4 regions of the uncultured Rummeliibacillus sp. genome follow, and region 2 is predicted to be linked to each of the others. Evidence: riboswitches for the same ligand, from Rfam matches in the RefSeq annotation. Region 2 holds a riboswitch; each other region holds the start of a gene.
The links. A riboswitch is a leader RNA that binds a small molecule or an ion and turns the genes downstream of it on or off. The one in region 2 is predicted to bind cobalamin.
Positions count from the first base shown of each region.

Region 1 (7,784 bases), on a different contig from region 2:
AGTTTAGGCTTAGAATTGGCACCTTATAATATTCGCTGCAATATCGTATCACCTGGTTCAACTTATACAGACATGCAGACTTCTCTTTGGACGGATGAGTCAAGTGAACAAAAAGTAATTGAAGGAAATCTTGAAAATTATAAAGTAGGAATTCCTTTAAGAAAAATAGCCAAGCCTTCTGATATCGTTGGGGTTATTTTGTTTCTAATATCTGAGTATTCAAATCATATTACTATGAGCAACATTGTCGTTGATGGTGGAGCTACATTAGGGGCCAATGCATAAGGAGGAGCGGTATATGAAAGTGACCAAAGAAAAGAAGGAATTATCAGAACTTATTAGATCCTATCAAGAAGGAGATAGCTTTTTAAAGACACCGATTAAAACAATTTTGGGTAGAGGATGTAAGAAGAAGATTAAAGTAGATGAGCCTTGTACTTTTAATGATTTGGAATCAGCTATTCAAAATGCGCTGTCCACCATTGTTGAAAATGGAGAGGAAAAGCCGGTAGTTATTGGTGCTATACCTTTTGATACGACAAGACAACCAGCTTTAATAGTGCCGAAAGAAACGTTAATATTTGATAGCAAATCGTTAAATAAGGAGTTGACTGTTTCGCCATGTATGAAAGGTGCAAAAAGAATTGAACAAGTACCTTCCGGCAAAACTTTTGAAAAAATGGTCCAACAATCAGTTCAACATATTCATGAAACAACCCTTAAAAAAGTGGTACTCGCTAGAACATTAGACATTTCATCTGAAGGAAAAGTAAGTGTACCTTTATTGATTGAGTCTTTAGCGAAAAGCAATACAAAAGGATACACCTTTGCTATAAATACGGGGGATAAAGAGGTAGCTACACTTGTAGGGGCTAGTCCAGAGCTTCTAATACGCAAAAGTGGCAATACCGTAATCGCTAATCCTCTAGCGGGATCTAGAAAAAGAACACATAACAAAGAACAAGATCAAAAATTAGCTGAGAGCTTATTAAATTCAGAGAAAGATTTGCATGAACATAAAGTAGTAGTTGATATGGTATGTAGAGAATTAAAACCTTTCTTTAAAACAATAGAAGTACCAAATCATCCTTCCATTTTATATACGGATTCAATGATTCACCTATCAACAGTCATTTCTGGAGAACTTTTAAATCCACAAATTTCTTCATTAACTCTAGCAAGTGCTCTTCATCCAACACCAGCGGTTTGTGGAGAACCAAGAAGAGAAGCTTTTCAATTGATTCAAGATATTGAGCCATTTGATCGTAGCTTTTTCACTGGGATTGTAGGATATATGGAGGCTAGTGGTGATGGTGAATGGATAGTCACAATACGTTGTGCCCAAGTAAAAGAACAACATATCACAGTTTATGCTGGAGCTGGAATTGTTGAGTCCTCAGTACCACAAGATGAAAAGAATGAAACGGGAGCAAAATTCCAAACGATGCTACATGCAATGGGGATACAAAAGGAAGAAATTTAATAGTCATGGTTTGAATCTAGAAATTTATCTATATATAGGGGAGTGTTTATATTGTCAATACCAAAGATTAAATCATATGAAATGCCGAAATCTGATATAGAAAATAAAGTTCACTGGAAACCACAAGCTGACAAGGCAGTTTTACTTATACATGATATGCAACAATACTTTCTTAACTATTATGATCAACAGCAATCACCTATACCTGAGTTAATTGCAAATATTAAAAAAATAAAAGAAAAATGTGAATCACTAAAAATACCGATTATTTACACTGCTCAACCTGGAAACCAAAAGGCTGAAGATCGTGCACTTCTAACGGATTTTTGGGGCACCGGTCTTGAAGAAAAGAAAGAACAAACAGCTATTATTTCTCAACTTTCTCCAAGTGATAATGATATGGTGTTAACTAAATGGCGTTATAGTGCATTCAAAAAAAGTGAATTACAAGATTTGATGAAAACTTGGGGAAGAGATCAGCTTATTATCTGTGGGGTATATGCACATATTGGCTGTTTACTAACAGCAGCAGATGCTTTTATGTATGATATAAAACCATTCTTTGTAAAAGATGCTGTTGCAGATTTCACAAGAGAAGATCACCAAATGGCAATTCGATATGCAGCCGAAAGATGTTCAACGACCATCTCAACAAATCAGTTAGTGGAAGAGCTATAAAAGTTGCAGACATAATATATTTCAAGCCTTGTGAAAAAAACTAATAAATTATAACTCGGATAACATAATATTTTCTAAAAAATATTGATTTACAAACATTCTACGAGTATCATAATGATAGAAAATTCAATAAAAGTACAAGGTGCCTTTTACAAAAGGAGAATAGGGAATGAAGTGAAAATCTTCAGCGGACCCACCACTGTAGAGGAAAGTTTGAACGAAAATGCCACTGGACAATGTCTGGGAAGGCCTATTCAAATGTAGACCCTGAGCCAGGAGACCTGCCTTGATACTTGTTGACACAGATGATGGAAAAGTCTGCGGTTTATTTGTAATACAAATAAACTGCAGGCTTTTAATTTTATTCGGGAGAGATGAAAAATGAACTTACTAAAACAAACTGTTGGGAAAATTAAAGACCTTGATGGAGAAATGATGGCAAAGGCAAGACAAAGAGTGGATAATTTGATTAAACCACCTAATAGTCTTGGCAAATTAGAAAGTCTAGCTATACAATTATCAGGGATTACAGGAGAACTTTTCCCAGCGATTGATCAAAAAGCGATTATTGTAATGGCTGCAGATCACGGTGTTTACGAAGAAGGCGTTACAAGTAATCCACAAGAAGTAACATTTGCGCAAACTCTTAATATTGCAAAAGGAATCACAGGGGTAGGGACTATTGCAAAAGTTTCAAACGCAAAAATTGTCACTGTTGACGTTGGTGTAAAAGTGGATATTCCGACTGATGCTGGCGTGATTAATCGTAAAATTAGAAGAGGTACTGCCAATTTTACAAAAGGGCCAGCTATGACAAAAGAAGAAGCCATTCAATCATTAGAAGTAGGGATTGAAATTGCCAATGCAGAAATTCAAAATGGGGTGAATTTGTTAGGAACAGGTGAAATGGGTATTAGTAATACAACACCAAGTACTGCTATATTATCGGTATTGGCGGGTTGTGATCCAAAAGAAATTACAGGTAGAGGGGCAGGTCTCGGACATGGCGGTTTAGCCCGTAAAATAGAAGTGATTCGAAATGCCATTGCAACAAATCAACCAGATTCAACTGATGCAATCGATATACTAGCAAAAGTTGGAGGATTAGAAATTGGTGGTATGGCAGGGGTTATGCTTGCAGCAGCTGCCAATCGAGTACCAGTAGTCGTTGATGGCTATATTTCAACAGCTTCCGCACTTATCGCCACAACGATTGAACCGAAAGTGAAGGATTATCTCATCACATCTCACGCAACAGATGAGCCAGGTGGTAAAAAAGCTAGTGAACTACTAGGCAAAGAACCAATGCTCAAAATGGATATGTGTCTAGGTGAAGGTTCTGGAGCAGCATTAGCTTTTCCAATCATCGATGCAGCATGCAGCATGATGAAAAACATGCCAACCTTTGAAGAAGTAGGGATGGAAATATAAAATTTCATCTCGTGATTAGCATTGAATGCCTGAAAGCTGCCTTTGTATAGAACAAGGCAGCTTTTCTAATTCAACAGGATTGAAAGACGCATTGAAATACATATTGTTGCAAAAAAGGCTATCCCGTAATGGAACAGCCTCGGCCTTTAAATCTCTTAATCTAAAATATTAATTTACTCGTTGAATTCTTCCTTCCACTTTATACTCGAATGGAGAAGATAATGTTTTTACAAATTCAACTGTTGCATCTAAGTCAGTTGGTCCAACTTCCATGTCTTTAGAAAGTGCACCAAAACTAGTATCGATATTACCATACATATAGTTGTTTACGACAACTGTGTATTCTTTTGTTGGGTCAATTTTACTGCCGTCTGGCAAAATAATATCGACTACTTTTCCGGCTTTTGTTGTATCGTCATACGTGTAAGTGTATTTGAAGCCAGAAACATGATAATCAAGACCTCTTGCAGTAATTTGTTCATCTAGTATAACGCGTAAGTCCGCGCCACTGAGTTTAACTTTATTAAGAACATTGCCAAATGGTTGAATGGCAAATAAGTCGCCGAAAGTAACTTTACCAGCATTTAATGGAGCGCGCACTCCACCGCCATTCATTAAGGCAAAATCTGCATTCATAGCATTTTTCATACCATCAGCGATTAAATTTCCTAAAGCTATATCACTGTTTTTCCTTGTAACAGTTGGATATCCTTTTTCAAGGAATGTTGTTGAAGCACCAACTTCCTGTGCTTTAATCGGTTCAGCTTTATCCGCGTACTTTTTCATAATCGCGGATACTTGTGGATCTGGTGTGTAGTCGTTTTGGTATACTGTTTTAATCTCCGCAGATTTGTTAATAATATCGCCTGTCTTTGGATCAATTTCGACCTCTACATCAGAGAAAGCAGAGCCGTATGAGTATGCTTGGACGATTAATTTGTTATCTACTACACGATTTACTTTAACATGATTATGTGCTGAGAAAATAACATCTACCTCATCATCAATTTGTTCTGCAATCTTACTTGCATCAAATGCATCTGTATAGCCTGTTTGTGAAGCAGGATTGTGTGCAAGAATTACGATTGATTTGATTCCTTTTTTCTTCAATTCTTCCGTGTATTTATTAATCGCTTCTACTTCATCTGTGAATTTCAGCGTTTCATTTCCTTTTTGGACAATCATAGAAGGCGTTTCTTGTGTAACTACACCAATAACACCAATTTTTTGACCACCAGAAGTAAGAATTGTATAAGGATCTGTGATTAGTTTTCCGTCACGAGTGTCATATGCATTTGCAGCAACTTGTGGAAAATTCATCCCGTCATAACCAGGTGTACCGTTTGGATGGTCGCCACCTTTGATCATTCGTTTTAGTTCATCAATTCCTTCATCAAACTCATGATTACCAAATGTTCCTGCGTCAAAGCCAATTGATTCTAATACTTCAATTGTTGGTTCATCTTGGAAAAGTGCCGAAATTAATGGGCTACCACCAATCATGTCTCCAGAATGTAAGATAAGTGTATTTGGATTAGTAGCTTCTTCTTTTCTTAATGCTGCAGTAGTATATTCCATACTTCCTGTATTTAAATTTCCAAGCTTAGTAATTGTATCAAGTTGACCATGTAAATCATTTACACCCAATAGTTGAACTTTAACTGGGTCACTACTATTATCTTTATTTTTTAAATTTATATTAAAAATTCCGAAGCCTTTTGAATCTGTTTTACCTGTGTAATAGAATGGGCTTCCGTTTTTAATATATTGTTCAGCTTTTGGAGAAGTTGTGAACGTTACATTGACATCGGCATTGATTGGAGCAAGGGACCAGTTTTGATCAGCTGTTGGTGTAATTTCGTTTTGTTCTGAAATGTAATCCATCAAAATTTGGCGGTTTTCATCTGCAGAATCTACAACTAACTCACTGCCTTTAAGTCCTGGGAAGTTACCACCACCACCAGCACGATAATTATTTGTAACAACTACAAATTCCTGATTTGGATCGATTGGTTTTCCGTTATATTTTAGATTAATAACACGACTTGAATTTGGATTTTCTAATGCTCCAGTCGTTGAGTATTTAGCTGGTTTTGTCACATCAATTTGGTATTCAATGCCGTCAATAACATCAAAGTTATATACTCGGAAATCTGGATTAAGTAACTCTTGTTTATCTGTTTTATTTGGATCAATTGTATTAAATTGACCTGCAGACATTTCAATCCACTCTTTTACGACAGAACCTTTAATTTTCACAGCTTTTAAAGTGTTGTCATAGAGATATAGATCACCAGCACTACGGATCGTTAAATCACCTTTTTTGATCTCAGTGTACTCATCTACACCGTTACGACCAGCTTTAAATGGTGCACCTACTGATAATATAGGTAATTCTTTCAGTTCAGGCTTGTTCAGTTTTATATACTTTTCGACATACCATTTTTGTGCATTTGTTACAACTTGAATTGAAGGATCATCTTGAACAAGGGCAAAGTAGCTGTAAATATCATCAGTCGTTTTACCGATTGGCGTATTCACATAATTTATTGTTTTTTCATGAGTAGATTTTACAGCTTTTACGATCTTGGCATCAGGTTTTACAGTATCAATCTCTCTTGTGGAAGATTGAGAAGTAGAAACAGACCATTTACCGTTCACTTTCTTTAAGGAAAGATCAATAATACCTAATGAACCACCGCCATATCCAGCTTGCACAGCAGGGACACCGTTAATCGTACCTTTTTTGTTGTCAACACCAGGAAGAGGTTGGCCATTTGCATCTTTGAACAAAGCATCTAGACTGGCAATGTCTTTTGCAGGAAATACTTTATGCGTATGTGAGAAAGTAATTGCATCGATTCCAGGCACTTTAGTTAAAGAGTATACAGTGTCTTCAGTATTTACTTTTGAACCATTGAATCCGGAGTGGGCAAGAGCAATTACGATATCAGCACCTTTTTTTCTCATAGTAGGTACATATTTTTTCGCTGTTTCAATAATGTCTTTTGTGATTACTTTGCCATCAAGATTTGCTTTATCCCATTCGTTGATTTGTGGAGGAACAAAACCTATGTAGCCAATTTTAATGACATTTGTTTTACCTGATTCATCTTTTACTTTCTTCTTGATAATTTTATAAGGTGTGTATTTATTTTTATCATTCTTTGGATTTTTGTCGTGGTCATCCACATATACATTTGCGTTTACAACTGGAAAATCAGCATCATCATATACTTCATCAAGATATTTTAAACCATAGTTGAATTCATGATTTCCAAATGTTGCAATATCATAATCCATAATATTCATAGCTTTTATAGCTGGATGCACTTCTTTATCCTTTAAAGGTTTAATTTTTGCTTTATAAGTGCCAAGTGGTGTTCCTTGAATGAGATCTCCGTTATCTACTAACACGGAGTTTTTAACTTGTGATCTTGCCTTTTTTACAAGTGTAGCTGTTTTAGCTAATCCTAATTTAGGAGCATCACTATTTTTGTAGTAGTCAAAGTCAAGTAGGTTCGTGTGTACATCTGTTGTTTCCATAATGCGTAGATTTACTTTCGATTGGACTTTTTGTTTGGAAGATTTAGCTGCCTCCGCATCAAAAGTCATAAAGGATGAGGCTAACAAACTAATTGCAAGTGCACTAGATAAGACCTTAAAACCTTGAAATTTCCCATTAAATTTCAAACATACCACCCATTCTTTTGTGAATTTTGAGACCGAATCTCTCCTAGAATATAGCATTAAAATTGTTAATATGGTGTATATTATTTATTAAATGGTAAAATTAAACCTAATATTCTTCCTTATTAGACAAAAGATAGTAATATATAATTGTTTCTCTAAATGAAATTTTATAGGATAAAAGTATAACTTTGGCGATTTTTATAGAAATAATACGTTTTAACGAGAAAAAGTAGTGAATCGTAAACGCTTCAAAAATACCCATATGAGTTCAGGCTCACATGGGTTAAATAAATTATCTTAATATGAAATTGTATTTTCGTGAAGGGAAATCAGCCCCTAATTTATTGATTTCAACTTTTGCATTTTCGATGAGATTCCGCGCTTTTGCTTTTGTGGCATCATCTAGTTTTTTGATTTTTTCACTAGGATGGTTCTTCGGCAAAGTAATGCCTAAAGCTTTTAATTGTCGATCAGCTTCCTCTTTGGAAATAGTTCCGTT
Region 1 covers NZ_CAKQBI010000020.1:12,458-20,241, reverse strand. Annotated here, with positions in the region: gene Q0977_RS12540 (2,3-dihydro-2,3-dihydroxybenzoate dehydrogenase) at 1-285, shown strand, start outside; gene Q0977_RS12535 (isochorismate synthase) at 299-1,483, shown strand; gene Q0977_RS12530 (isochorismatase family protein) at 1,526-2,161, shown strand; cobalamin riboswitch at 2,285-2,465, shown strand; gene cobT (nicotinate-nucleotide--dimethylbenzimidazole phosphoribosyltransferase) at 2,543-3,592, shown strand; gene Q0977_RS12520 (bifunctional 2',3'-cyclic-nucleotide 2'-phosphodiesterase/3'-nucleotidase) at 3,761-7,285, opposite strand; gene Q0977_RS12515 (hypothetical protein) at 7,578-7,784, opposite strand, start outside.
Region 1: it holds a riboswitch for cobalamin, as region 2 does, so the genes downstream of both, cobT (nicotinate-nucleotide--dimethylbenzimidazole phosphoribosyltransferase) here and Q0977_RS03535 (Ig-like domain-containing protein) in region 2, are expected to answer to the same signal.

Region 2 (7,784 bases):
TACGGGTCTTGGTTGGGTTCTGTTATCGATGGCACAATTACCAGCAGGTTATTACGTTTTAATGGTTCTGGGTAAGAAATTTGCGATTATCGCTAGAAAATATAAAGCGATTACATTGATAGATTTTTTACATGAACGCTATAAAAGTAATTTCGTTGTTATTGTTTCTGCATTGAGTATTATAATCTTCCTATTTGCTTCAATGGCTGCACAATGGATTGGTGGTGCAAGGTTAATTGAATCTTTAACCGGATTAAATTATACTTCTGCATTATTCATTTTTGCGATTGTAGTCCTTGTATATGTAATAATAGGTGGATTTAGAGCCGTAGCATTAACAGATGCTGTACAAGGTACTGTGATGTTTTTAGGTAGTGTTATTTTGCTTGTTGGTACCATTATTACTGGTGGCGGCGTTTCTAATATCATGTCCGACTTAGTTGCTGAAAATCCTAAGTTAGTATCTCCGTTTGGTGCTGATGGAAGTTTAACGCCACTATATGTATCTACATTTTGGATTTTAATTGGTATTGGTGTTATTGGTTTACCTCAAATTGCAGTACGAGCAATGTCATATAAAAATTCAAGAAGTATGCATTCAGCAATCATTATTGGAACAATTGCAATAGGGACAGTTATGTTCGGGATGCATTTAACAGGGGTATTGGCACGCCCGGTGTTACCTGGTATTGATATCGGTGATAAAGTTATGCCACTTTTAACATTGAAGGTATTACCACCTTATTTGGCAGGTATCGTTTTGGCTGCTCCAATGGCTGCGATTATGTCTACTGTAAATGCTTTGCTAATGCTTGTAAGTTCTACTATTGTGAAAGATATATATCTAAACTATATTAAGCCAAAAGCGAATGATCATGAAGTGAAAAGACTAAGCTTTTTGGTCACTGCTTTAATCGGCTTAGCGGTTATTATTATTGCGTTAAAACCGCCTAGCTTGCTTGTATGGCTTAACCTTTTCTCATTCGGTGGCTTAGAATCTGTATTTGTTTGGCCTGTTGTATTAGGTCTATATTGGAAAAAAGGAAACAAATATGGAGCAGCTTCTTCCATGATTGTAGGTTTAGTCAGTTATATTTTCATTTACGAAAAATGGGGAACAACTTTCTTAGGAATGCATACAGTAACAACTTCTATTCTATTATCTCTTGTAAGTTATGTAGTAGTTAGCCTTCTAAGTAGTTCTAAATTTAAAGACGTTAAACACATCATTTAAAGATTTAAACTCAAGCTTTATTGTACTAATAGGGCTTGAGTTTGTTTATGTTTACGTATTGTATAAAAATTTATTTTAATATTTGTTTTTTAAGAAAATTCCGTTGACAGATGTTTTAGACTGTTATATATTATTATCAATAATAATATTTGTTATATAACAGGAGGAGAAATACAAATGGATATGTATAGAGAAAGCTATGAACGATATTGTAACGCATGCCAAGAATATGGATTGGAATCGAAAGACTTTTACTTTTTTATCAATCATCTAACGGAAGAACAACTTAATGCCTACAAAGAATACTCAAAAAGGAGAAACGACCAAAATGACTGATGCCGTCGCGAGTGACTTATAAACCCCCTGCTGATCATATAATGATTGGTAGGGGGTTATTTATTTTCGTCAAAATTTAAAAAATATTAGAAAAATATTTACATGACCTAAAGAATGTGAAATACTGATAGATGACAATTACATAACTTTTAGATAGAAGTGCCTATCAATTGATAGGATAATAGGGAAATCGGTGGAAATCCGATGCAGCCCCGCTACTGTAAATGTATTTGAACTTCGCGTATACCACTGGCTAACAGCTGGGAAGGTGCGAAATTTCTAATATACATAAGCCAGGAGACCTGCTTTTATCTTTAGTTCTGATCTTCGAGGGGAGGTATCGAACTGTGAAATACATTTGTTTATTTCACGTCCAATTATCTTTACATATATATGTAAAGACATTAAATTTGTATTGCTTTCATTACCTCTATTCTAGAAGACAGTTAAGCGTTAATTGTCCAAATGAATGGAGGTATTTTTATGTACAAAAACAAAAACTTTAAAAAATGGATTGCACCAGTCTCATTAGCTAGTTTATTGCTCACATCTCAACTTCCTGCTTCAATTATTGCCCATGCAGAGGGAAACAAGGAAGTAAATGCATCAGTGAAAAATGTTGAATACCAAAAAGCTTTAAAGAGCTCAGCTTTATGGCTATACAAAAATACCCCAAATGCTAAGTTTGGAAATGAAGATGTTGTAACTGATTTAGCACAAACTGGATTCCCTGTTGCAAAAAATTATTATACAAATTACTACAAGAATATTGTTTCAAAACTAAAAGCAAATAACGGGAAAATCTTCGATGGAGAAAGAGAAGTCTCATCAGGTAAGTACGGAAAAGTAGTACTAGCATTAACATCAATAGGAAAAGATGCTTCAAATATTGAAGGTTTTAATTTAATTCAAACTATGATGGATAAAGTTTTGAAGGAACAAGAAAATCAAACTTACTCTGCAACATCAAATTATAATGTACTTTATGCTCTTGATTCAGCAAATTACAAACTTCCTGCTGATGAAAAATATGCAAATTTAAAAGAGCAAATGATAAAAGATTTATTAAGTGATCAATTCACTGATGAAAACGCAGGTTCATTTGGGGTTTCATGGCAATGGCCTGGCGTTGATGGAACTGCAATGGTAACGACGGCTTTATCAAACTACACCTCTTTAGACGGCGTTAACGATTCAATTGATAAGGCTTTGAAATATTTATCTGCTAATTTAAATAAAAATGCAGGTTACGATGGCTACTACGGTGGAGATAGTCCAGAATCTATTTCACAAGTAATTCTAGCTCTTACTTCTTTAAATATTAATCCAAAATCAGATCTTCGCTTTATCAAAAATAACAATTGGGCTATTTCTAATTTGATGACTACATACGATCAAGTATCGGGTGGATTTAAAAACTCCCCTACATCAAAAATAGCTAACGATATGTCTACCGACCAAGCAAACCGTGCTTTAGAAGCATATGATCGTCTAGTAAATAATGAAAAGAAATTCTACGATATGTCGGATGTTAAAGCCGAAAACCTTGCATATGACACAAAAGCTCCTGATAAACCAACTGTTAAAACACTAGCAGACAACAAAACTACTGTAACTGGTAAAACTGAACCATACGCTACTATTACAGTAAAATACGGTTCTAAAATCATCGGTACAGCCATTGCAGATTTTAAAGGTGTATACTCAGTCAAAATCAAAAAACAAAAGGCAGGTACCACATTAAAAATTTTAGCAACCGATCTTGCTAAGAACACTAGCAAGACTGTCTCTGTAAAAGTTGTTGATAAAACAGCACCAAAAACACCAATCGTTAAAAAGGTAACAAAAAATTCTACAAGAATAGTTGGAACAGCAGAAGTGAAATCAACCGTTTATGTTGTGAAAAATAAGAAAGTAATACAAAAGGGAAAAGTCTCATCGAAAGGTAAATTCTCTTTATCTATCAAAAAACAAAAAACAGGTACAAAATTAACGGTTTATGTTAAGGATGCAGCTAATAACAAAAGTGTATCTAAGACGATTACTGTTAAATCAAAATAACTAGTCAACAATGTAAATTTTAACCCAGGGTGTTAGAGACAAATTCTAACACCCTATTGACATCTATATGGAGGTGTTATTTTGAAGAAAGTACATTTTTATATTCTTTCTTTAATTATTGCGATAATCTGCCTTGCTGGTTGTAAAGTCCAAACAGTTGAACAATACAATCATCAAAATACAGATGAAAAAAGTGTGGAAGGGTCTAGTGAAAAGGTAATTCCTATAAATGGGGATAAGGAAAAAGAAAAGGTAACGGATAAGAAAAATATTGAAACTGAAAAGCAAGTAAATAAACAAGAAGATTCTAAACAAGTAGATTCTAAAGAAACGATTAAACTACCTGATGAATCAAGCCAAAAAGAAAAAACTCAAAAGGCAACCCAACGAGCGAATGAAAGTGATACTTCAGAAAAAGAAAGAAGCAGTATATCTAAATCAAAAAATCAAGAAAAGCCCGAAAAAAAGGAAAAAGTTAATAAGAAGAAAACAGTAACATCGCCCAATAAAGAAACTTCATCATTCAAGAAAACAAATCCATCAAAATCAACTACTGAATCAAAAGTGGCTGACAAAAATGTTGTTAAAGAAAAGAAAAAATACGTTACGATTTCAGTGAGAGCTGATACTCTTTTAAAACCTGAACATTTTGCAAAACTTGATAAACCATTACAAAGCGAAAAATATGTACCCAAAAATGGCGTAATCATTGCTACGTCAAAATATGAAATTCTTAGTAAAGATGATACAGCTTGGAGTATAACCTTAAGGGCTTTAAAAGAGCATCATATTCAATTTGAATATGAAGGGGCTGGAGAAAACAAATACGGTAGTGTTTATATTCAAGGGATCAACCATTTATATGAAAAAGATGCGGGATCACTTTCAGGATGGATGTATAGTGTAAACGGTAAGAATCCGGGTCTAGGTTCGAGTAGTTATACCGTAAAAGATGGAGACCAAATTATTTGGCAATATACTGTAGATCTAGGGAAAGATATTGGGTTGTATTAGGAGGAAATACATTGAAAGCTTTTGCAAACTATCATCCGATTGTTCTTTTTAGTTATTTTCTATTAGTAGTAGGAATGACTATGTTTTATATGCATCCAATATACTTGATGATATCCCTTATCTTCTCGATTCTATTGAGTTTACAAGTGAACAGAACTTCGTTTCTATCTGGTTTAAAATGGATGGTTCCATTTTTCTTCGTTGCAGCTTTGATCAATCCATTAATTAGCCATGATGGAGAACTGATTATTTTGTATGTTGATAATAACCCTATTACAATTGAAGCCATCGTATACGGCTTTGCGATGTCAATTATGATTTGCTCCGTAATGTTCTGGTTTGGTTGCTACAATACCATTATGACTTCGGATAAGTTTCTTTATTTATTCGGTAAAATTTCACCTTCATTCGCATTAATCATTTCATTGACATTGCGCTTGGTTCCTCGTTTTAAACATCAAATTCATGTAATTTCACATGCGCAGAAAACGATTGGAATGGATGTTACTACAGGAAGCTTATTACATCGCATTAAATGCGGAATTCGAATTATTTCGATTCTTATTTCATGGGCATTAGAAAATGCAATTGAAACAGCAGATTCTATGAAAGCAAGAGGATACGGGATGTCGAAGCGTTCAACTTTTTCATTGTTTACATTTGAAAAAAGAGATGGACTACTTTTATCAATCATGCTTGTATTAGCGTGTGTGAATGTGTTTGGGAGCTTTTTAGGATATAACGATTATTATTTTTACCCTACTTTCAGTGAAATAACTTTTCATCCGATTTCTTATCTTCTATATGGATCTTTTACATTACTTGTAGCTATTCCAGTTACGATTGAACTTTGGGAGGCAATAAAATGGCGTTCGTTGATATCCAAAAATTAAATTTCAGCTATCCGCTTGCAAAACAACCTGTATTAAATGATATTGATTTATCTATTGAAGCAGGTGAATTTGTGGTCGTATGCGGGACTTCTGGCTGTGGAAAGAGTACATTACTAAAACACTTAAAAAGGGATATCACCCCACATGGCGATACATCTGGTTCAATCCTTTTTGAAGGAATACCACTAAATGAATTACCTGAAAGAGTGGCTACAGCTGATATTGGCTTTGTCATGCAAAATCCTGAAAATCAAATAGTGACAGATAAAGTTTGGCATGAATTGGCCTTTGGTTTAGAAAATCTAGGATTTGATACAATGACGATTCGCAGGAAAGTCGCAGAGATGGCGAATTATTTTGGAATTCAAACATGGTTTCGAAAAAGTACAATGGAACTTTCTGGAGGTCAAAAACAAATACTTAATCTTGCTGCTATAATGGCCATGCAACCGAAACTTCTCATTTTAGATGAACCAACATCTCAACTTGATCCGATTGCTGCACGTGAATTTATCTCAACTATACACAAATTGAATGTAGATTTTGGCTTAACAATTATTTTAGTTGAACATCGATTAGAAGAAGTTTACCCAATAGCAGATCGAGTAGTAATAATGGATAGCGGAAGGATTATTTGCAACGGAACACCAAGAGTAGTTGCTCAGGAACTGCAAGAAATTTCAAATGTTCATCCGATGCTTTTAGGTTTACCTACCCCTATTCGTGTCCATCATGCACTGAATAGTCAATCAGAGGTACCTTTAACGATTCGAGAAGGTAGACAATGGTTATCTCAAAACTTTGTTGTAGAAAGTACAAGAGAAAATCTAACAAAAACTTCTGTCATTGATAAGGAGCCAGCTTTAGTTGTAACCGACGCTTGGTTTCGATATGAAACAGATGGAAATGATATTTTAAGAGGTTTTTCATTGAAAGCTTATCCTGGTGAAGTAATCAGTATATTAGGTGGAAATGGTGCTGGTAAAACTACTGCACTCGGTGTCATGTCTGGACTACATACACCCTACCGTGGGAAAATAAAGATTTTTGATAAACCTATTAAAAAATATTCAAATGATGCATTGTATCATAAATGTTTGGCTGTTTTACCACAAGATCCACAAACATTATTTGTATCTAAAACCGTAAAACTAGAATTGGAAACAGTTGTCCAAACATTGAAATTATCAAACGAAGAAGAAGCAGATGAAATCAATTCTATCGTTCGTTTACTCAATTTAGAGTACTTATTAGAAAGACACCCTTATGATTTAAGTGGTGGTGAACAGCAAAAGGTAGCTTTTGCAAAAATACTATTACTACATCCTCGTATTCTTTTACTAGATGAACCCACAAAAGGGTTAGATGCTGCTTCAAAAGAAGTTTTAGCAGATATATTGCAACGTTTAAAAGCAAAAGATATCGCGATTGTTATGGTAACGCATGATATTGAATTTTCGGCATCTCATTCAGATCGTTGCGCACTATTTTTTGATGGAAGCATTATTTCAACTGATGAAACGAAGACATTCTATAGTGGAAACCATTATTACACAACTGCTGCACATCGAATGTCGCGTCATCTATTTTCAAATGTCATTACTTGTGAGGATGTGATTAAACGATGCAACATACAACTAAAAGAAACAATTCAATTATAAATAAAAGATTTGTTGTGACTTCTATAGTAACATTAATCATTATTCCTCTTTGTTTAGTGATAGGCGTGACATTATGGGAGGATCGTCGCTATAACATTTTATCTCTTATTATTGTACTATTTGCATGTGTCCCATTTTTCATTTCTTTTGAACAGAAAAAACCAAAACCAAGAGAAATCTTAATCATTGCAGTGATGTCAGCAATAGGGGTTGCAGGACGTGCTGCTTTTATTTGGGTACCTGCATTTAAACCTGTTACGGCCATCGTCGCAATAACCGGATTTGCATTTGGACCTGCAGCAGGTTTTCTAACTGGTGCAACCACAGCGATTACTTCGAATATCCTTTTTGGACAAGGGCCTTGGACACCTTTTCAGATGTTCACCTGGGGGATATTAGGATATTTTGCAGGGATTTTAGGAAGAACAAAATGGATGGAACATAAAATACCATTAATCATTTATGGATTCTTTAGTGGTATTCTTTATTCAGTAATCATGGATATTTGGACCGTTCTTTCCTACGATGGAGAATTCTCATGGAAAAGATATCTAGCCGCAGCTGGAACAGCCATTCCTTTTACCG
Region 2 covers NZ_CAKQBI010000003.1:147,887-155,670, reverse strand. Annotated here, with positions in the region: gene panF (sodium/pantothenate symporter) at 1-1,234, shown strand, start outside; gene Q0977_RS03540 (transcriptional regulator) at 1,412-1,570, shown strand; cobalamin riboswitch at 1,711-1,895, shown strand; gene Q0977_RS03535 (Ig-like domain-containing protein) at 2,054-3,631, shown strand; gene Q0977_RS03530 (DUF4430 domain-containing protein) at 3,713-4,645, shown strand; gene Q0977_RS03525 (energy-coupling factor transporter transmembrane component T) at 4,657-5,538, shown strand; gene Q0977_RS03520 (ABC transporter ATP-binding protein) at 5,511-7,199, shown strand; gene Q0977_RS03515 (ECF transporter S component) at 7,163-7,784, shown strand, end outside.

Region 3 (7,784 bases), on a different contig from region 2:
AGTAAAATATAGCTGTCATCACAGCACCCATAATCGCTCCAAGCCATGGTAAAAAGGAGAACATGGCAGTAATTGTTTTCTTTGTTAATGGTAATTCTTTATTAATCGGTACTACTGTAAAAAACTGAAATGCTAGTAGTATCCCATTTAAGACCGTTTTCATCGCAACATCCTCCTCTACTTCCATCTATGTGCATAGCCGTATTCCATCTCAATCGCGATTGTTGCCTGCTGTACAAACCATTGATGAAGTTGTCCTAAATATTTTTGAAATAACTTAACTTCAGTAAATTTAGATATAGGCTCATCTAATACTTCGTTAGAAACAATTACAAGAGGAATTTGCATTGCGCGTAATGTAAGAATGGTCTTTTTCATTTCAGCGATTCGTTCAGTAAGTTTTAAAGGCTGTTGCCAATTACAAATACCTGTTTCAAATCCTTCATAAAATTCGTTCGTCAGCCATGTTGTAACACAATCCCAAAGTACAACATCTCCTTTTTGGATCATTAAAAGAAGTTGCTGTAAATTTGTTGGTTGTTCCACTGTAACCCAATTTTGTTTTTGCTTTTTTCGATCTAGCTTATGTCGAGCTATCCGTTTTTTCATCTCATCATCAAATGCGACTCCAGTAGCTACGTAAATGAGTCTTTGTGCTTGATATGCTTTAGCTAATGATTGTAGTTGCTGCTCTGCAAAAGCACTTTTGCCACTTCTCACACCACCAGTGATGAAAATTAGTTCCGTTTCAGCCATAAAGTCATCTCCTTTTGCAATGACTTCATAGATTTTTCATCTTTCATCCCTACTCGAAACCATTCGCCATTCATTCCCTTAAAGTTTTCTGTATGTCGAAGTACCATACCTTTCTCTAACATCGCATGGAAAAATGCTTTGGATTGTTGCGGTTTGGGTAATTGAAAACAGATATAATTCGTAATACTTTTCGTTGTCTTGCACCCAGATTGATGCAAGAATGCCGTAAAAAGTTCCCTACATTTTTGTGCGTATTGAATAGACTGATTTCGAAATTCAGTTTCTTCTAAACAAGATGCACCAATCTCAGCGGCCAACCCATTAATATGCCAGTGTGAAGCTTTTCTTTGTAATGTTTGAATCATTTCGGGTGCTGCAATCATATATCCTAATCGAACACCAGCTATTGCATACATCTTCGTCATCGACCTGACAATCATAATATGTGGATGTTCATTTATATAAGGAATCATTGACGCTTCTTCGCCAATCCAATCGATAAAGGCTTCATCCAACACAATATGACAATTGGCCTTTTCCCCCTCATCAATCAGTAGTTGCAGCTCTTCTCTCGGTGGCAACACACCTGTAGGATTGTTGGGTGTACAAAGATATAAAATATCAGCTTGTTGCATGTCTTTAATAATTTGAACAATCGGTAACTTCCAAGTTGTTATGTCATCGACCTCGATATGAACCATTTCAACATGATTAGCTGCCAAAGTTGCTTCATATTCAGAAAATGTTGGATGAATAATGATAGCCCTTTTGCGTTGAAATATGGTTGCCACTAATGAGAATATCTCTGCAGCTCCGTTTCCCAATAACACTTGTTCCTCATCAACATTATGAAACTTTGCTATAGCAGCCAAAAAAGGTTGTCCTTGTGGATCTGGATAACGTGAAATTAGTGGAAATAAGTCATCCCACTTTTCTCGAATGAAAGATGGTGGTCCAGCAGGATTTACATTTTCACTAAAATCAATCATTTCCATAGGTTTTTTTATGGATAATTGTTCATATAAACGATGTGGATTAGCGCCATGATTAGGTAATGACAATATAAATTCCTCCTATTACTACACCTATTAGCCAAAACCAAGTTGTCACTGTGTGCATTTGTTCAATTGCTAGTTTAATATGTTTTGGTGCAAGTTCTGTTTCTGGTTCTCCCATTTTTGCTCGTTCAGAAATAATTCCTTTATAACGATTTGTTCCGCCTAGTTGAATACCAAGTTGATAGGCTGTTGCTGCTTCTAAAAATCCACTATTAGGACTTGGATGTTGTTTAGCATCTCTTAACCATCCTTTAAGACGATATGAAAATGAATGCAAAGACTCTTTTTTTGTCCCGATTAACATAAGAAATCCAGTTATTCTGCTCGGTATGTAATTAAAAACATCATCTGTATGTGCAGCAACATATCCGAAATCTCCATATTCTTCATTCTTATAAGCAACCATTGAGTCAAGTGTATTGACAGCCTTGTACATCCAGGCTCCTGTTGCACCAAATAGGAATGCCCAGAATAACGGAGCTGTAACGCCATCGCTTGTATTTTCAGATACCGTTTCTACTACACCCCTCGTCACTTCTGGTACAGATAACTTTTCAGTGTCTCGACCGACAATCCATGAAAGCTTTACGCGTGCTTCTTTTAAGTCTCCTCCAACGAGTGGCGTATAAACGTCCATCGCAGCTTGTTGGAGACTCTTTTGTGCTAGAGCTACGGCAATCATTATGCCTTCCACTAATATGCCGAAGATCGTTCCCACCGTATAAGCAGCAATAACAATGGCGTAGCTTACAACAGTTGATATTCCAACAACTATCATAACAAGAAGTAATCCTTTTAACTTTCGAAATTTGCCCTTATTCAAGTGAATAGTAAGCCATTGAATTAGATTACCTATCCATCTTACAGGATGCGGCATTTTGGGCGGATCACCGATAAAACGATCTAGTACTACCCCAAGCGTACAGGCGATTAAATGTGCCAGCATCTTACAACACCCCTTTTGCACGTTTATAGTCTTGTAGTGCAATGCGAGTTGTTTCAAATACCCCACGGCCAATTAGTTTACCTATCCCTGTAATAGTTCCTGCATATTCAAAAAAGGGACCGTTTTGTGTAGCAGCAATAAGAACACTATCTGTAGATGTGCCGGTTGCAGTTGTATTAGATATATTATCTTGAATATTCTCTACTGCTAATGCCTTTACTTTCGCTTCTGTTGCAGTAATCATTGCTTGCATAAAGGACTCATCTGTTAAAGTGCCATTGACGAACACCCATGTATTAATCGTCCCAACATGAGTTGTTTCAACACGTTTATAAGCTTGTGAAACATCTACTGCGTTCCCTACACCTGCTGTAACCGCTACTACAATACTGCCTACTTGAGACGAATACTCCCTGATTACGACGTGTTTTGATGCAACTGCAGTCATCATGGCTACTGTATTAGATGGTGAAAAGCCGTGTTTTTCAAGATACTGTTTTAGTTCTTCATGCGCATTCTCACACATATAATTCTTATCAACTGAACGATTGATAAATGATTGAAACCATCCAAAACCTGCGTTATGAACAGCTGAAGAAATTGTTTTTAACGGAAACATTGTTTGTAACTCCACAAATTCATCTTTAACCTTTATTTGCTTTGATGTGATGGTCATTGATGCTTGCCCTTCTTCTTGAAAATCAGGGATTAACGTTACCTGTGGCTTCGGCATCACAGGGTGTGGATAGCTTGAAACTTTTGTATGGTAGACCTCCATCACATGCTTCTCTTTTAATACTTCATGTGGTTCACCAATAGAGCTAATTTGTCCATTTTCAAGTAAAATCAATTGATCACAATATAGTGAAGCTAAATTCATATCATGAAAAATCGAAATCACCGTTAAATCATGATACACAACCTCATGTCGAATCATATCCATCAGTTTCCGTTGATGTTCGATATCTAAATGATTAGTTGGTTCATCTAATAGTAGTAAATCGGCTTGCTGCGCTAAAGCTTGTGCAACAAACGCCCTTTGTTGCTCCCCACCGGAAAGAAAATCCAATTGTTGATCTGTGTATTGTGTAATCCCTGTTTGATCCATTGCAGTAGCAACTGCCTCTTCATCATCTTTTGACCATGTTTGAAACCAACTATTTTGATGAGGATAACGACCAATTGATACAGTCTCACGAACTGAATGTGAGAAGGCATGTGCATGTAACTGAGGTAAAACAGCCATTTTGCGTGCTAATTCTTTCGTTGAATAGTCTTTACGATTCTTTCCATCAATCAGAACTGAACCACTTGTTTCAGCAAGTATTCCACTAATTACTTTTATAAGTGTAGATTTCCCGCTTCCATTAGGGCCTAAAATGCCAACAAATTGCCCTTTTTCTACTTTAAATGAAATATCCTTTATAATAGGTTTTTTAGGATCATATCCACCACTAAGTTGTTTTACATTAAGCATTCCTATGCTCCCTTCGTTCTACGTTGACGGAAGAAAATATAAGCAAAAACCGGCGCGCCAATAAAGGATGTTATAACACCGATAGGTAATTCTGTTGGTGCAATGATTATACGGGCAACCAAGTCACATACAATCAGTAATGATGCTCCATTGATAAAAGATAATGGTAATAGATGACGATGATCTGCACCAAATAGTAATCTAGTCATATGTGGGACAACTAGTCCGATAAAGCCAATCGTTCCTGAAACCGCGACCGCCGAACCAGTTAACATTGAACCCCCAAGTAGAAGCATAAGTTTACTTCTTTTCACATTAACACCTAAATACTTTGCCCTCTCTTCTCCAAACAACATAGCATTTAGCTCACGGCGATTAAACCATAACATCAATGCCCCTATAAGGATGAATGGCCATACCATCTTCACATAAGGCCACCCACGCATCGATACGCTTCCCATCAACCAACTAATTATTTGTCGAAGTTCTTCTCCTGTTAGCGCAATCATTAATGATATAACAGCGCTTAAAAATGAACTCATGATTATTCCTGTTAAAATAAGTGTTTCCATCTTCATCGTACGATCAACTAATTTAGCAAATCCAATCACTGCAAATAGAGATAGCATTGCTCCTACCATGCTAAATGTAGGTAAAGTGAATATCCCTAAAATAGGGGCTGAAATATTGAAAAAAAGCGTCATCACTGCACCTACTGAGGCACCTGATGACACTCCTAACGTATATGGATCAGCAAGTGGATTTTTTAATAAGCCTTGAAAAGCAGCACCTGCAATTGCTAATGCTGCTCCAACAAGTCCAGCCAATAAAACACGTGGCATACGAATATTCCATAAAATATTTGTTGCCATTTCATCAGCTTCTGTATCCCATAACGTACTTAGTGGTACCTTTACAGAACCTACAGATATACCGAGCCATATACTCAGTAACAAGATGAATATGGCTACAATATACCCCACTACTATTTTCCTCATTTAAATACCTCTGGATAAACTGCTTTAGCTATTTCTTCTAGACCATCAGCAAGGCGAGGGCCTGTCCGAGCTGTTAAATCTTGATTCACTTGTACAACTGCGTCATTTTTGACTGCTGTAATACTATTGAATCCTTGACGTTTTTTTACTTTTTCTACGATATTCGGAACATAATCTTCCATTACAATCATTGTATCTGGATTACGTTTAACAATTTGCTCTGAATCGATTTTAAACCAACCTGATTGATCATCTACAACATTTTTGATATTTGCTAGGTCTAAGATTTCTTGCATAAATGTATCCTTACCTGCTGTATAAATTTCCGGTTCATCTGAAGTTTCTACAAAAACAGAACGTTGTTTCACATTTGCTACTTTATCTTGAACTTCTTGTACTTTTGCTTTCATATCTTCAACAATTTGATCTGCTTTTTGCCCTTTGTCTGTAATTTGGCCAATTTGTTCGATCGTGTTATATGTTTCTTCAAAGTTTGTTGCATTTTTTACTACAAAAACAGTAATTCCTGCATCTTTTAGTTGTTGTAATCCTGCCTCTACTGATTTGGCATTGGATTCATGGGCAAACACTACATCTGGTTTTAAACTTAGTATTTTCTCAATATCATATTCCATGCCGCCCACTTTTTCCTTTTTAGTAGCAGCTTCTGGATAGTTATCGTTATCAGTTACACCTACAATTTTGTCGTCTAAACCTAGCGCAAATAATATTTCTGTATTACTAGGGACTAAAGAAACTATCTTTTTAGGGGCTTCTTTAAATTCCACATTGTTACCGAGTGCATCTTTTACCATCATTGGATATGTAGACGTATTTTTTGTTGTTTGCGTAGAATTTGTTTTGTCACTAGATGATTTTTGCGAATCTCCTTGTCCACATCCTACAAGTAAAGCAAATACCATTGTGAGCATTATTGCTAATTGCCATATTCTTTTCATTGATCGAAGTGCCTCCTTCAGCAAAATAAAAAGCCTCTCTATTTTTTCGAGAGGCATCATGAATCCAGTAAATATTAAATATACTGGCACCCATCCTATCCTCGTAGTTAAACTGGTGTCTTTAAATACGGCAGGTATCCTGGCTTGTGTTCAACGCTTCTCGTGCCTTCCCGAAAATTTTTCAGTGGCAATTATACGAGTTACTCACACTTACAGTGGCGGGACCGCATCGGATTTTCACCGATTTCCCTTTTCACTTAACATTTTACCGAATGTTAAGAACCGTACTTTTTTAACTATTGAATTGTCTATCATTATACCGAATATTTTGTTTTTATGGAAGGTACCTTAAAATAATTAAAGTTTTACGGAATAGTTTTGACCTGTTGAGTGGGGGTATAATTCTTATGAGTTGTGCTAATTGGTGCCTGAGTTGTGCTAAACAGGGCGCGAGTTTCCTAACTTTATACTCTCGGTAATTTTATACTTGAAGCTATGTATCTCTTATTTTTTCTTTCGATTGAGTAATTTTAGTAGATGGAGCTTACATGTCCCCTAATTCTTTCCTACGTAAAAAAGCTAAGCAAAATAAAAGGACATCGCATATTTTCACACAAAATATACGATGCCCTTGCTTATTTTTTGAGATTCGGGCCTTCCAGCGCTTATCGGGAGCCCACAGGATATGGGTCAGATAGCCGTTGCGACACGATGTCGCGCTTTTAGGCTATCTTCCTCTTAGCGAGCGCGTTCAGCAATTAAATTATCCAGCTTCTGCGGCTAGTCCCTCGAGTCACAACGCTTTCTCGGTCGAAAACTGAAATGACGTTTTCGATTCGAAAGCTTTTGTGATTTTCGGGTCTGAGCAAGCCGCCTCAGCATTTAATTTTATCCAGCTTCTCGCGCCAGCCCCTCGAGGTCGCTTCAGTCCCTCGGTCAAAAGCTGAAAACATGCTTTTGATTCGGGCCTTCCAGCGCTTGTCGGGGCTAAACGGACGCGTTCAGCATTTAACTTTATCCGGCTTCGGGCGCTAGCTGCTCGAGTCGCTTCGGTCTCTCGGTCGAAAGCTGAAAACATGCTTTCGATTCGAGCCCTCCAGCGCTTGTCGCAGCTGAACGAGCGCCCTCAGCACTTAATATTACATTTTTTCTGGTGCTGATACGCCTATTAGTTTTAGTGCGTTTGCTAATGTTGTACGTACTGCTGTGATTAATGCGATACGTGCTTCAGAGCGTTCTTTGTTTTCTTCATCTAAAACTTTTTCTGCATTATAGAAACTGTGGAATGTTGCAGCAAGTTCTTGGATGTAGTTAGCGATACGGTGTGGCGCACGTACACGAGCAGCATCCGCTACGACTTGTGGGAAGTCTCCAACTTTTTTCAATACTTCAATGTCTTTTTCAGATGATAATGTATCAAGATGTTCAGTTGAAGCTGCAAAGCCTTTTTCTGATGCTTGACGTAAGATTGAGCAAATACGTGCATGTGCATATTGTGCATAGTACACTGGGTTTTCGTTTGATTGTTTTACAGCTAAGTCTAAATCAAAGTCTAAATGAGTATCGCCTGCACGCATTGCAAAGTTATAA
Region 3 covers NZ_CAKQBI010000006.1:134,690-142,473, reverse strand. Annotated here, with positions in the region: gene cobS (adenosylcobinamide-GDP ribazoletransferase) at 1-163, opposite strand, end outside; gene Q0977_RS06060 (bifunctional adenosylcobinamide kinase/adenosylcobinamide-phosphate guanylyltransferase) at 178-756, opposite strand; gene Q0977_RS06055 (histidinol-phosphate transaminase) at 738-1,817, opposite strand; gene cbiB (adenosylcobinamide-phosphate synthase CbiB) at 1,804-2,760, opposite strand; gene Q0977_RS06045 (adenosylcobinamide amidohydrolase) at 2,762-4,237, opposite strand; gene Q0977_RS06040 (iron ABC transporter permease) at 4,240-5,235, opposite strand; gene Q0977_RS06035 (ABC transporter substrate-binding protein) at 5,232-6,194, opposite strand; cobalamin riboswitch at 6,306-6,496, opposite strand; gene argS (arginine--tRNA ligase) at 7,334-7,784, opposite strand, start outside.
Region 3: it holds a riboswitch for cobalamin, as region 2 does, so the genes downstream of both, Q0977_RS06035 (ABC transporter substrate-binding protein) here and Q0977_RS03535 (Ig-like domain-containing protein) in region 2, are expected to answer to the same signal.

Region 4 (7,784 bases), on a different contig from region 2:
AGAGATGCTGAAAAAATGCTTTATATTCAAGAGAAAGTTATATCGGAAGAGAAATATTTAATAACAGAAATAGAAGAATTTTTTCAAACAGTAGAAGGGCAATCTAAGTGGATTGAAGCTAAACAATTAAATAAAAGAGAAGTTATTTTTGTTGCAGAAATTCAAGATGAGGTGGTTGGATGGATTGTATTCCAATCACCATCACGAATAAGGGTAGCGCATACTGGAAGTTTTGGAATGATGGTTTTGAAAGATTATCGTCAAAGAGGCGTTGGGAAAGCATTACTAAAAGTATTATTAGAATGGGCAAAAGAAAATCCTTTAATCGAGAAGGTTTGTTTAGGTGTGTTCTCAACAAATGAAAATGCTATTAAATTATATAAAAATATGGGATTTAAAGAAGAAGGGAGAAAAGTAAGGGAAATAAAATTAAACAGAAACGAGTATATTGATGACATTTTAATGTACAAGTTTGTATAAAGTATTAATATAGGTTTTTTTATACTATAAACTGGTGGAAATGAATGAAGTTCTAAATGAGAGGGAGGCTGTTTGATGATGAAAACACGTGTAACTGAGATATTAGGTATTAAATATCCAATTATTCAAGGGGGGCTTGCATATTTAGCTTATGGAGAGTTAGCTGCGGCTGTTTCGAATGCAGGTGGATTAGGGCAAATTACTGCTGCAACATTAAAAACAGCGGAAAGACTTCGAGAAGAAATAAAAAAAACACGTTCATTAACAGATGAACCATTTGGTGTGAACTTTGCTATTTCACGCCATGATGGAAAATATGAAGAATTGTTAGAAGTTGCAATTGAAGAAAAAGTAGCAGCTATTTCAATTACAGGAGGAAATCCTAAACCAGTTTTAGAGAGATTAAAAGATGAACCAATTCGGAAACTTGTCCTTGTTTCAGGTGTTAGACAAGCACAAAAAGCTGAAGAGCTAGGTGCGGATATCGTAATGGCAGTTGGACAAGAAGGGGGAGGACATCTTGGTCGAGAAGATATTGGAACCATGGTACTTGTACCAAGAGTTGTTGATTCTGTATCTATACCCGTATTAGCGAGTGGTGGTATTGGAGATGGAAGAGGGTTACTTGCAGCACTTGCACTTGGAGCGGAAGGAATTGAGATGGGAACACGATTTATTGCAACAAAAGAATGTATTCATGCAAGCGATGTATATAAAGAAGCACTAGTTAAAGGAAAAGAAACAGATACTGTTGTCATTAAAAAATCTCTAGGAGCGCCTGCACGTACTATTAAATCACCTTTTACAGAAGAGATTATTCGTAAAGAGCATAACGGAGCTACGTATGAAGATTTAAAAGATTACATTAGCGGAAAAGCAAATTGTAATTATATTTATGATGGTAATTTAGAAACTGGTTTTGGGTGGGCCGGTCAAGTAATGGGGTTAATCAATGATGTACCGACAGTGCAAGAACTGATTGATGGAATGATTCAAACAGCTAATATTAAAAGAAAGAATCTTAAAGAAATATTTGAACAACCTAATATTTGAAAATCATTGCTTCCAGAAAACAGGTCATTATGGTAAAATCCAATTATTACATAAAAGGGGAGATTAATATGGAAAATACACTAATTTGTAACGATATCAATACTTTAGAAGGTAATATTAGCGAATAATCTTTAAAAATAAATACTCGATTATTCGCTTGAATAATTGGAGGAAATTGAATGTTAAACAAATTAGGTTTTGATTTATGGGCAAACGAGTATGATCAAACAGTTAAAGTTAGTGAAGAAAATGATCAGTATCCATTTGCCGGATACAAAGAGATTTTAAATACCATCTACAACGAAATCATGCAGAAAGAACAATCCAATGTGTTAGATATAGGTTTTGGTACGGCTGTTATAACATCAAAGCTATATGAAAATGGTCATCAAATAGATGGAATTGATTTCTCAACAAAAATGATTGAAATAGCTAAACAAAAGATGCCACAAGCCAATTTAATGGAATGGGATATCTCGAATGGGGTCCCACATTTCTTAAGAGAAAATACGTATGATTCAATTTTAAGCACATACACATTACATCATTTAACGGATAACGAAAAGGTAATGTTTATCAAGAATTTGCTTCCTCTATTAAAAGATAAAGGAAAGCTATTCATTGGAGATGTTGCTTTTCAAACAAGAGAACAACTTAATACATGTAGAATTGAAAGTATAGATTATTGGGATGAGGACGAATTTTATTTCGTATTTGAAGAAATAGCTTCTAAGTTAAGCAATTTTTGTACATGTGAATTTCATCCAATTTCCCAGTGCGGTGGAATTTTCGTTATTTCTAACTAAGTAATATCATATTAATCCTTTAAACTGTTGGTTAACTAGATTACTAGCTAATCAACAGTTTTTTATATACGAAAATTTAACTGAAACATTTATAAATTATGTTTACAATGGAGAAAATAAGTTAAAATATATTGAAAATATTTTAGTTGGAGGATATCATATGAACCTCATCATTGAATGGATTTACAAAACATCCAGAGGAGTAGAAACGGTATTTCGCTCAGAAGAAATATCGGCAGAGAAAGCATATAAAATTGCTTTAGATATAGAGAAAACAGGAAGAGTGAAGAACATAACATTTATAGATCAATTCGATAGTTCATGGACTATGAAAGAGCTAAAACGTTATTTAACGGAAGTGGAAGGAGAACCACATAATATTACAGTCTATTTTGACGGTGGTTATGATAGAGAAACGACTATATCAGGTTTAGGTTGTGCCATCTATTTTGAGCAAAATGGCAAGCCGTTTCGGGTTAGAAAAAATGCACAAACAGTAGGGTTGAAATCGAATAACGAATCCGAATATGCAGCACTTCAACTAAGTATTACAGAATTAGAATTATTAAATGTTAAGAATACGAATGTTCGATTTATCGGTGATTCGCAAGTCGTTATTAACCAAATGAGTGGTGAATGGGCAGTACTAGAACCAGAGTTAATGAGTTGGGCTGACAGAATTGATAATAAGTTAAAAGAACTAGGCATCCAAGCAGAATATGAGCATGTATCTCGAAAGTTGAATGTAGAAGCTGATCGACTAGCAACTCAAGCGATACATGGTATAGAAATTATTGCACAAATAGAATTAATATTGGAACATGATTGATAGAAATTAGAATTTTTTCTCTATAAATTTTTTTATTGCGTTCTTCTATTGTTTAAAGAATGGAATATCGGGAATACTTTTCTCAAAGAGTATAAGTCCGATATTGCGTGAACATATAAGTGAAACTTGGAGGAAACAGCATGAAAAACAAAATGAAAATAATCATCTTTGTATTCACAGCGTTAATCACATTATCTGGCTGTGGCAATGTTTTAAAGGGAGAAAATATTGATGTAAACAAAAATGTGGATATAGCTCCTGATGATAATTTAAATTTAGATGACAAACAAACTGTAACAGAAGAAAATAATCATATGAATCATAACAATTCTGGTGTAGTTTTAGGAGATATTAAAAAAGCTAAAAATCCAACGTATCCAGTAGGAAGTCAAGTAATCGTTCAAGCCAATCATATGGTTGGCATGAATGGAGCAAAAGGAACGATTGTTGGTGCATATGAGACTAATGCCTACTCAGTCAGTTATAAACCAACTACTGGTGGAAAAGAAGTCAAAAATCACAAATGGGTGATTCAAGAAGAAATAAAAAAAGCAGCCGGTAAAATTCTACAACCAGGAGCGAAAGTGACCCTTGATGCAGACCATTTGCCAGGTATGAAGGGTGCTATTGCTACAATTGAATCTGGAATTCACACAACAGTTTACATGGTCAACTATAAGCCAACTACTGGTGGGAATGAAGTGAAAAATCATAAATGGTTGATTGAAAGTGAACTAGTAGCAAATATATAAAAAATTAAAAGAAATTTCTATGAGATTTTAAATAGAAGTTTCTTTTTTTGTGATAAAGATAGATTATATAATCTACTAATAACAATATGTTATAATGAGAGAAACGGAATAAGAAGAAAAAGGGTACAAATCATTTTTTGATTTGTTTAAAAGGGAAGATCGGTGAGAATCCGACGCTGTCCCGCAACTGTAATTCAGAGCAAATCGCAAAAACCACTGTCAAAACGGGAAGGTGCGATGAGCAGAGAAGATAAGCCAGGAGACCTGCCTTTTTTCGAGTACAGCCATATAACCTACGAGGATAGGAGGTGTAGAGTGTGACAGAATATCTTCTGCATGCTCATTGTACGACAAAACCGCAAAGTTCTCCCTTTTTTAGAGGGCTTATTTTGCTATGGTCGAAGTCGTATAAGAGAGCAAGTTTTTCATAACACATCCTTCTAAATGTTGACGGATGTGTTTTTTTATGAGAAAAGGAGAGAAAACGATGAATCATGAAATTGTCACCATGTATGAACAAAAGATGAAGCAGCAACTAATGATATCTGTTGGGACTTCTAAATCAATGTCTTTGAAAGAGATTACACGAGAATTGATAGAAGAAAATTGTGAACAGTATTTAAATATTAACTACGCTTATTTAAATGTTAAACATGAAATAATAGGAAGTTATTAATTTGAGTACTTTTTGAAATTTTAAATTTTATAGGCTTTTTTAGAAATAATAATATAGTTAAGCGCATGAAAACATAGAAGATTGTTTCCATGCGCTTTTTAGTTTTATATTCCGATTTATGTTATTTTACCTGACATTTAAATAAAAAATAAATGCGCTTTTTATATTATTTTGTTTGATTGATAATTTTGTTAAAGGAATTTTTTAATATGTTAGGTTTTAATACATTGACTATATATAAAAACTTACGTATATTCAAAATATAAGATTACCTATTTATAGGAGATGCTATTTAATAATGCCAAAGGATGGTGGGAAGAATGATGTGGAATACACCAGAGAAATTACGTTCGCTCCTTTGTGAGCTTGTCAGTTGGGAAAGTCAGACAATGACAAAAGGGGAACAACTATTTTCAAGTAAACTAAAAGCAAAATTACAGCAACTTCAATACTTTAAGGAAAACCCATCTTATCTAAAACTTTGTGATGTTGACCGCGGGAGACAAGTTGTTTCAGCATTATACAAAAATTCACATGTAAATGAAACTGTAGTTTTAATTAGTCATTTTGATACAGTACAAATTGAAGAGTACAGTTCATTTATTCCTATAGCAACTATGCCTGAAGTGTTAACGAATGCTTTTAAGGCAGATCCAAGTATGCTAAACGAATCTGCCAAAAAAGATTTAGTAAGTGGGGATTACTTATTTGGCCGAGGGGTAATGGATATGAAAATCGGCTTAGCACTACATATGCAAATCATTGAAAGAGCTATTGCGGAAAAATGGCCTATTAATCTACTAATTGTTACTGTACCTGATGAAGAAGTCAATTCAGCAGGCATGCGACAAGCAGTGAAACTTATATCAGAATTACAAGAAAAAGAAAATTTGAAGATTAAATTATTTTTAAATAGTGAACCTTCTTTTTCTCAAGGTCCAACTGATTTAAAAGAATATGTTTACTCTGGTTCAATTGGAAAGATTATGCCTGCAGCACTTTTCTATGGGAAAGAGACGCATGTAGGAGAACCTTTAAAAGGGATGACTGCACCTTTTATGAGTGCTTTTCTAACAGCAGAAATGGAATGGAATGAAAAATTTCTAGAAGAAGACTTTGGTGAACAAACCCCTCTTCCAGTTTCGCTGAAGTTAACCGATCTAAAAGAACAATATTCTACACAGACACCCTATCGTGCCATTTCGATGTTCAATGTTTTCCTCATGAAGCGGAGTGCCGGAGAAATCATGAACTTATTCGAAGAAGTAGCGAAAGAGGCTATGAGAAAGTGTCAAACACGTTACGAGGTAATCTGTAAGAAACAAGGCGTTTCAACAATTGGCAAGATTCGTGTAGTTCGATTTGAAGAATTATATACGTATGCAGTTAATAAAATGGGTATAAAGCAGGTAAAAGAATTAAAGGAATCTATATTATCGAATGACACATTTGACGATCGTGAAAAGTCATTACGAATTGCAGATCAATTGATGATACGCTGCCAAGAATTAGCGCCAGCTGTAGTATTACTGTTTGCACCACCATATTATCCACCTGTAAATTCATCAGAAGATTCCCTGATACAAGGCGCGGTTTCCTTACTCCTTGAAGAAGCAAAAAAGTTCAATATTCCTCTTGAACAAATCCATTATTTTAATGGGATTTGTGATTTGAGTTACTGTCAATTTCAAGCTGTTAAGGATTGGAAGACATATGAAAAAAATTCACCAGTTTGGGGAGAAACGTATGATATTCCATTTGAAGAAATGTCGAAGTTTTCAGCTCCAGTCCTTAATGTGGGGCCGTTTGGGAAAGATGCACATCAAATTTCGGAACGTTTACATGTTAAAAGTGCATTTGAGGAAATGCCGGTATTACTCTATGAATTGCTGAAGTATGTAAGTAAAAATTCACAAGTTGTAGAATAATGAAATTTCAGCATATATTATTGTACAGATATCTAATCTGCATATATTTTTTCTCGCATTAACCGATTATAGAAGTTTCATTTTATATGAACAGGAGGAGCTATACTGGGATTATTTGATAATTTGATGGGGAATGCGACAGAAGTAAGCAAAGAAATTATTCATTCTGAGATAAAAGATCTAATTGCGAAAAATGAAAAAGTTGAGCAAGCATATAAGTTAATTAGAGACCTCTTTGTTTTTACAGATAAACGATTAATATTGATTGATAAACAAGGGGTAACAGGAAAGAAAATAGAATATCACTCTATTCCTTATAGAAGCGTAGTACACTTCTCCATTGAGACAGCTGGTACTTTTGATTTTGAAGCAGAACTAAAAATTTGGTTGTCTAATAGTGGTGAACCAATCGAGAAGAGGTTCACTAAACAATCAGATATTTATAAAATTCAAAGTGTATTAGCAGCTTATGTTTTAAAAGAATAAGTCGAATTAATATATTTTTCTATAATAGAGGAAGCTTTCTGCTGTGAATGGTAAGCTTCCTTGCTATTACTACAAGGTCTTACTATTGTGGTTTAAACATTACTTAGAAAGAGAGTGAGATAGAAAATTAGCATGAATTTAATAATAGTGTTACAATAACTATTATAAAAAAATTTTTTGCGGAAGTAGTTTAGTGGTAGAACATCACCTTCCCAAGGTGAGGGTCGCGGGTTCGATCCCCGTCTTCCGCTCCAAAATGGAGGAATACCCAAGTCTGGCTGAAGGGATCGGTCTTGAAAACCGACAGGCGGGTCAAACCGCGCGGGGGTTCGAATCCCTCTTCCTCCTCCATACTGGGTCGGTAGCTCAGTTGGTAGAGCATTAGATTGAAGCTCTAAGTGTCGGCAGTTCGATTCTGTCCCGACCCATAAAGAGATATTCAGAAAGTAAACTGGATATCTCTTTTTCTATTGTCAAAAGAATTATAGATGATACAATAATCATTAATGATTTTGATAATGGTTTTCGGGGGTAATTAGATGACTGAAAAAGACAGTCAGTTTAAAGGCATTGTTTTGGTTCTGTTGGCAGCGATCTTTTGGGCTGGAGCTGGAACTTTAGCTCAATTTTTAGTTCAGGAGAATGGATTTAGTATAGAGTGGTTAGTTGATCAAAGATTGCTATTAGCTGGTCTATTATTGTTAGTTCTTAATTATCGTAAAGAACATAAACGTATCTGGTCTATATGGAAAAGTAAACATGATGTGATTAGTA
Region 4 covers NZ_CAKQBI010000016.1:52,002-59,785, reverse strand. Annotated here, with positions in the region: gene Q0977_RS11565 (GNAT family N-acetyltransferase) at 1-480, shown strand, start outside; gene Q0977_RS11560 (nitronate monooxygenase family protein) at 559-1,533, shown strand; gene Q0977_RS11555 (class I SAM-dependent methyltransferase) at 1,713-2,339, shown strand; gene Q0977_RS11550 (reverse transcriptase-like protein) at 2,500-3,168, shown strand; gene Q0977_RS11545 (YdhK family protein) at 3,309-3,920, shown strand; cobalamin riboswitch at 4,025-4,207, shown strand; gene Q0977_RS11540 (hypothetical protein) at 4,387-4,596, shown strand; gene Q0977_RS11535 (M20/M25/M40 family metallo-hydrolase) at 4,920-6,524, shown strand; gene Q0977_RS11530 (PH domain-containing protein) at 6,630-7,010, shown strand; tRNA gene Q0977_RS11525 (tRNA-Gly) at 7,190-7,264, shown strand; tRNA gene Q0977_RS11520 (tRNA-Ser) at 7,269-7,361, shown strand; tRNA gene Q0977_RS11515 (tRNA-Phe) at 7,366-7,438, shown strand; gene Q0977_RS11510 (DMT family transporter) at 7,550-7,784, shown strand, end outside.
Region 4: it holds a riboswitch for cobalamin, as region 2 does, so the genes downstream of both, Q0977_RS11540 (hypothetical protein) here and Q0977_RS03535 (Ig-like domain-containing protein) in region 2, are expected to answer to the same signal.